DNA from 3 places in the Pseudoduganella sp. SL102 genome. Region 2 is predicted to be linked to each of the others. Evidence: predicted binding sites of a transcription regulator. Region 2 holds the regulator's gene; each other region holds the start of a gene.
The links. The regulator sigma-54, encoded in region 2, starts transcription at its own class of promoters, with help from an activator protein. The targets are predictions, from matches to a motif close to TGGCANGNAANCTGCTTT.

Region 1 (2,201 bases), 2.3 Mb from region 2:
AAGCGGATCCTGCTCGACACCCTGCTGCCGCTGTCGGCACTGATCATGCTGATGACCGTGATCGTCTGGGCCGGCACCGGCGCCGGGCTCGCGCCGCTGCTGCGCCTGCGCCGCGAAGTGGAAGGCCGCTCGCCGAACGACCTCACCCCGCTGCGCGCCGAAGCGGCCCCGCGCGAACTGCGCTCGCTGGTGCGCGCGCTGAACGCGCTGCTGGCCGCGGTGCGCCAGAATGTCGATGCTCAGAAGCGCTTCATCGCCGATGCCGCCCACCAGTTGCGCACGCCGCTGGCGGGCCTGATCAGCCACGCCGAACTGGCACTGGGCGCGACCAACGACAAGGCCCTGGTGGCCCGCCTGACCATGCTGCACCAGAGCGCCACGCGCAGCGCCCACCTCATTTCCCGCATGCTGATGCTGGCGCGCGCCGAGCCCGAGGCGGCCATGGTGCGGGAGCGCTCGCCCGTCGAACTTGGCGCGCTGGTCGAGCAGGTGGTCGCGGACATGGTGCCGAAGGCGCTGCGTGCCGGCGCCGATCTCGGCATCGCCGACCAGGGCGCGGCGGATGATCCGGCTGGCCTGCAGGTGCTGGCCAATCCGATGCTGCTGGCCGAGGCGCTCGTCAACATCCTCGACAACGCCATCGAATATGCCGGCTCGGGCAGCGAGATCACCGTGGCCCTGTGGCGCGATGGCGGCCATGCCCGCATCAGCGTCAGCGACAACGGCCCCGGCATCGCCCGCGCCGACCATGCTCGCGTGTTCGACCGGTTCGTGCGTGCCACGGACCAGGGCCTGGGCTGCGGGCTGGGCCTGGCGATCGTGCAGGAGATCGTCATGCAGCATGGCGGCAGCGTGGCGCTGGAAGATGTCGATCCGCACGGCCTGGAGGTGATCGTCAAGCTGCCCTTGCTGTGACAAGCCGGCAGGAAGGGCTCTTCCACCTGCAAACCGGCCGGCGATACATCGGTGGTGCAGACCTTCCGGCCTTCGACTGGCACAGTGCGTCATCGGGGCTGACACACTGTTCGGTTTTGACACACTGTTGCGCCGACCTGCGTCACAGCCCTTCCGCATCCGGTGGCGCAATGGGCTTCCCACCTGTGCCCGCTGCGCGCCAGGTCCTGCCTCGCCTGCCTCGCCCTCTTTGGCACGATTCTCGCTTTATGCCCGTGACTGCACGAACCGTGCGGTAAGCCCTTGAGCCGTCCGTCCGCGTAACCGGCCTGCTCATCACACCAACCTGGAGGAGACCTGTCATGACCTGGAGCAAACCGGAATTTACCGACCTGCGGTTCGGATTCGAAATCACGATGTATATCGCAAACCGCTAGGGCCTGGCTCGGGAAACCGTGCCGCAGGGTGAGCCGGGCACGGATTTCCGTCCACTGAACGACACCATGAAAATCATCGTATTGGGCTCGGCAGCCGGCGGCGGCTTCCCGCAGTGGAACTGCAACTGCCGCAATTGCGCGGGCGTGCGCAACGGCACGCTTGCCGCCACGGCCCGTACCCAATCGTCGATCGCGGTCTCGGGCGATGGCAACGACTGGGTGCTGATCAACGCGTCTCCCGACATCCTGGCGCAGATCCGCGCGACGCCGGCGCTGCAGCCGTCGCGGGCAAAGCGCGATTCCCGCATCGCCGCCGTGATGCTGATGGATGCGCAGATCGACCATATCACCGGTCTGTTGATGCTGCGCGAGGGAACGCCGCTGCCACTCTACTGCACCGCATCGGTATGGAACGATCTCAACACCAGCCTGCCCCTGGCGCCGGTGCTGTCGCACTACTGCGGTGTGCATTGGCATGCGTTGCACACCATCGGCGACGGGCCCGGCATGCAGGCGGTGCAGGTGCCGGGCATCGACGGCATCCGTTTCATGCCGCTGGTCCTGTCCAGCAAGGCGCCGCCGTATTCGCCGCACCGCACGCAGCCGGGCATCGGCGACAATATCGGCCTGCTGATCGAGGATACCGGCAGCGGCAGGTCGCTGTTCTACGCGCCGGGGCTGGGCATGATCGAGCCGCAGGTCGATGCCGCGATGCGCCAGGCCGACTGCGTGCTGGTCGATGGCACGTTCTGGCGCGCCGACGAGATGATCGAACTGGGCTTTTCCAGCAAAAGCGCGGCCGACATGGGCCATTTGCCGCAGTCGGGCGAGGCCGGGATGATCGCGGTGCTCGATAGCCTGGATGCGCAC
Region 2 (2,201 bases):
ATTATCTACACTCAGGATCACACTTACATCGATCAGCTGATCGAAATGGCGTCTAACGCGTTCCAGCTTGTTCTGCACATACTCGCGAATGGCAGGGGTAACGTCGATATGGTGTCCACTGATGGTCAGATTCATACACACACTCCTAAAGAAGATATAACAGGTTCGTGCGTTATCCGCCAAAACAGGCAAGGCGGCGCAGAGGAACCCAAGCACTACCAGGATTTGCCGCAAGGGCTTGCAAAGGGGTTTGCAAATGCGCTTGCAACGAACTGCTATAGCGATTTGCGGAGGCTGACCGGGGGGATTTTCAATGCTTCGCGATATTTGGCAACAGTGCGTCGCGCAATCACCATGCCTTGTTCACCCAGCATGTCCGCAATCTTACTGTCGGATAAAGGGTTCTTCGGGTCTTCGGCTCCTGTGAATTGCACGATCAGCGCCCGGATCGCAGTCGAGGATGCTTCCCCGCCAGCTTCGGTTGCAACGTGGCTGCCAAAAAAGTACTTCAACTCAAACATGCCATGCGGCGTCAGCATATATTTTTGAGTTGTTACCCGAGAGATAGTACTCTCGTGTAGACCCAGTGTATCAGCTATTTCACGCAACACAAGGGGTCTCATTGCCACCGCGCCATGCGAGAAAAAGTTCTTCTGCCGTTCGACGATGGCCTGGGCCACGCGGAGGATCGTGTCGAAGCGCTGGCGCATATTCTTGATCAGCCACTTTGCTTCTTGCAGCTGTGCATTCATCTGCGTCTCGCCCTTGCCCTGCTTGAGCAGGCTGGCGTACAGCGCATTGACACGCAGGCGGGGCATCACGTCGTTGTTCAACGTGACGATCCAGCCGTTGCGCCCCCGCTTTACCACCACATCCGGTACCACGTAGTCTGACACGTCGGCCGCGAAGGCGGCGCCCGGATGCGGGTTGCATTGGCGGATCACGGCCTGTGCTTCACGCAGGTCTTCGTCGTCGCAGTCGAGCGCCTTCTTGAGCTTGTTGAAGTCGCGCTGGGCAAACCACTGCAAGTGTTTTTCAACGATGCACAGCGCCATGCGCCGCGTTACCAGCGGCACGCCGGGCATGCGCCGGATCTGCAGCGCCAGGCACTCGGAAGCGTTGCGCGCGCCAATGCCCGGCGGGTCGAAGCTCTGCAGCAGGTTGAGCGCGGTGCGCAATTCTCCGATCTCGATTTCCAGCTCTTCCGGCATGCGCTCGTGGATCTCTTCCAGGCTTTCCTCGAGGTAGCCGTTATCGTCGAGCGCATCGATGATCAGTTCCACCAGGCCCCGGTCGCGCGCCTCCAGCACGGTCACGCGCATCTGCTCCATCAGGTGCTCGCGCAGGCTGCGGTGGCTGGCTTCCAGCTGGGGGCGGGCATCGTCGTCGTCCGGCCCCTTGCCGCTGCCGGCGCTGCTCCAGTCGGTATCGCCGGTGCCGGCATCGAGGCCTACGCCCTCGCCGCCATCGAACGGCTCGGGTTCCGGCGCGGCGGGCGCATCCTGCGGCGGCCCGCCTTCCGGTGGCGCCTCGCCGGCCCCTTGCGTCGTGTTGATCGCGCCATCGGCCAGCAAGCGCACCGAGCGGTCGAGAGGATCGTCGAGCCGCTCCAGCAGCGGGTTATCGGTCAGCAGCTGTTCCAGTTCCTGGTGCAGCTCCAGCGTGGACAATTGCAGCAGCCGGATCGACTGCTGCAGTTGCGGCGTCAGCGCGAGGTGCTGGGAAGTGCGCAGTTGCAAGGACTGTTTCATGGCTGATTAGGAGCTGGTTGAGGTCTGGTCAAGGCCGCTCACATGCGGAAATGTTCACCCAGATAGACACGACGTACGGACTCGTCGGCGATGATGTCGTCGGGCCGGCCGGAAGCCAGCACACTGCCCTGGTTGATGATATACGCCCGGTCGCAGATGCCCAGCGTTTCCCGCACGTTGTGATCCGTGATCAATACGCCGATGCTGCGCTCCTTCAGGAAACGCACGATGCGCTGGATCTCGATCACGGCGATCGGGTCGACGCCGGCAAACGGCTCGTCCAGCAGCACGAAGCGGGGATTGGTTGCCAGCGCGCGGGCGATCTCCACCCGGCGCCGTTCACCGCCGGACAGCGACAGCGCCGTGTTCTCGCGCAGCTTCTCGATCTGCAGGTCGGCCAGCAGCGCGTTCAGCCGCTCGTCGATCTCCGCCCTGGTGAGCGCCTTGCCG
Region 3 (2,201 bases), 160 kb from region 2:
CAGGGCCGCATCCTGCGGCCCGCCCCGCGCCCGCTGCCGCTGGCACCGCATGCGCAGGTGGAAGCCGAAGGACGGCCCGGTGCCGCCTTCCAGATTGCCGCCGTGCGCGCCGACGTGCAGTTGCTGGGTGGTGGCGAACGCCGCCGGCTGGCTGGCCGGCCCGTCATCTATCTGGTCAGCGACATGTTCTCGGGCATGGTCACGGGCTTCCATGTCAGCCTGGAAGCGCCGGCATGGCGCCATGCGCTGATGGCGCTGGCCAACTGCGCAGCCGACAAACCGCGCCAGGCATTGCGCCATGGCCGCGTCATCGCCACGCAGGACTGGCCATGCCGCCACCTGCCTGAGCGGCTGCTGGTGCCCGGTGCGCTGGCCGGCGGCGACGGCGGCCGCGCGCTGCAGGACAATTTCGGCGTGCGCTGCGTGACAGGGATTCCGGCCGAGGTGCCGGCGCGGGCCGCGCTGGAGCGCCGCTTCGCGCTGTTGCGTGCGGACGCGCCGGCCATGGCGCCCGCGCTGTCTTCCGAACTGGGCCCGCTGGACGGCGCACTCGACCTCCAGCAGTTCCGCCGCCTCGTGATCGACGCCATCCTGGAACACAACCTGCAGGGAATAGGTAACGGCAGCGGCAATGGCGTGGGCCCGGCGCCGCTGCAGCTGTGGGACTGGGGCGTGCGCGAACGGGGCGCCGCGCTGAAGCAGTATGCGGAAGACCTGGTGCACTGCGCGCTGCTGCCGCTGCACGATGCGCTGGTGACGGAAGAGGGCATCAGCCTGGGTGGCCAGCTGTACACCTGCGCCAAGGCGGTGGAAGAACGCTGGTTCGAGCGGGCGCGCCAGCGCGGCCGCTGGGTCGTGCGCGTGGCGCATGACGAACATGGCGAATCCACGGGCGACGGCGTCTACCTGCCCGACCCGGCCGCGCCGATGCGCTTCCATCCCTGCCAGCCGGTGCAGCGCGGCATCGCGGCGGCCCAGCCGTTCACCCGCCCGGAAACCCCGATCCGGCGCGCGCCGGCAGCCGGGCAGCACCCCAGCTTCGAACGCATCGTCGCCGGTTTCGTCGGCTGATTTCCTTCACCCTCGTTGTATTTTCAGCGCGCCGCCCGGCGCGCTTTTTTTTCGTGCGCCGCACTGGTGCACCGCGCAATGCCGCAGCGACTTTGATGCCGCACCCTCCGCCAAACAATGTCTGGACGCTGGCAGGGCTGCGATTGACTGCTGCCACCCATGACTGCCGCCGGTGGCGGTCGCCGATGCGTGCGCGCACCGGCCGCCAGGCGCGAAACCACTTCATTCGCCTCGTCAAAAAGAGTGCTTACCAGATAGGCAGTGGCATACCGATTGCTTAGATACCCATGTGCAAGCATGTTCACCTACACAAGAAGGGGCAGCGATGAAACAAGGGTTGATGAAGGCGGCAACGCGGCGCGATTTCCTGTACCGTGCCGCCGCGGTGGGCGGTACCGGGCTGCTGCTCAATGCGATGAATGCCTGGGGCATGGGCATCGCATCGACGATGTCCGGCCCGCCGGCGCTGACCGGCAGCGGCAAGGGCAAATCGGTGGTGATCCTGGGTGCCGGGCTGGCCGGCATGACGGCCGCCTACGAGATGGCCAAGCTGGGCTACCGCGTGCAGGTACTGGAAGCGCGCGGTTTCGCCGGCGGCCGCTGCCAGACCGCGCGCAATGGTTTCGAGCTGACCGAACTGGGTGGCGAAACACAGCGCTGCGCTTTCGAGAAAGGCGAATACATCAACCACGGCCCCTGGCGTATCCCGCTGCACCACCAGTCCACGCTGCATTACACGCGCCTGTTCGAAGTGCCGCTGGAAGTGATGGTCAACGATAACGATCACTCCTTCGTCTACCTGGAAAACGGCGGCCCGCTGTCGAAGCAGCGCCTGCGCCCCGCGCAGATCAAGGCGGACATGCGCGGCCACGTGGCCGAACTGCTGGCCAAGTCGGTGCAGGACCACCAGCTCGACAAGGCGCTCTCCAGCGACGACCAGCGCGCGCTGCTCGACTACCTGAAGCACGAAGGCCACCTGGCGGCGGGCGACCTCAGTTACAAGGGCCGCAGTGGCCGCGGCTTCGCCGTCAATCCGGGCGCCGGCGTGACTCCGGGACCGGGTGCGTTCTCCGACCCGCTGGCCTTCCATGACCTGCTGGCTTCCGGCGTGGGCAAGATCTACAGCGCGG

Region 1: a site for sigma-54 is predicted at 1,146-1,163, ahead of pqqA (pyrroloquinoline quinone precursor peptide PqqA). Genes of this name have one in related genera too.
Region 3: a site for sigma-54 is predicted at 1,334-1,351, ahead of OU994_RS04855 (flavin monoamine oxidase family protein). Genes of this name have one in related genera too.

Annotation. Positions count from the first base shown of each region.
Region 1 covers NZ_CP115554.1:3,276,791-3,278,991, reverse strand. Annotated here, with positions in the region: gene OU994_RS13970 (sensor histidine kinase) at 1-915, shown strand, start outside; gene pqqA (pyrroloquinoline quinone precursor peptide PqqA) at 1,257-1,331, shown strand; gene pqqB (pyrroloquinoline quinone biosynthesis protein PqqB) at 1,398-2,201, shown strand, end outside.
Region 2 covers NZ_CP115554.1:978,617-980,817, reverse strand. Annotated here, with positions in the region: gene hpf (ribosome hibernation-promoting factor, HPF/YfiA family) at 1-135, opposite strand, end outside; gene OU994_RS04170 (RNA polymerase factor sigma-54) at 276-1,751, opposite strand; gene lptB (LPS export ABC transporter ATP-binding protein) at 1,790-2,201, opposite strand, start outside.
Region 3 covers NZ_CP115554.1:1,137,301-1,139,501, forward strand. Annotated here, with positions in the region: gene OU994_RS04850 (hypothetical protein) at 1-1,071, shown strand, start outside; gene OU994_RS04855 (flavin monoamine oxidase family protein) at 1,397-2,201, shown strand, end outside.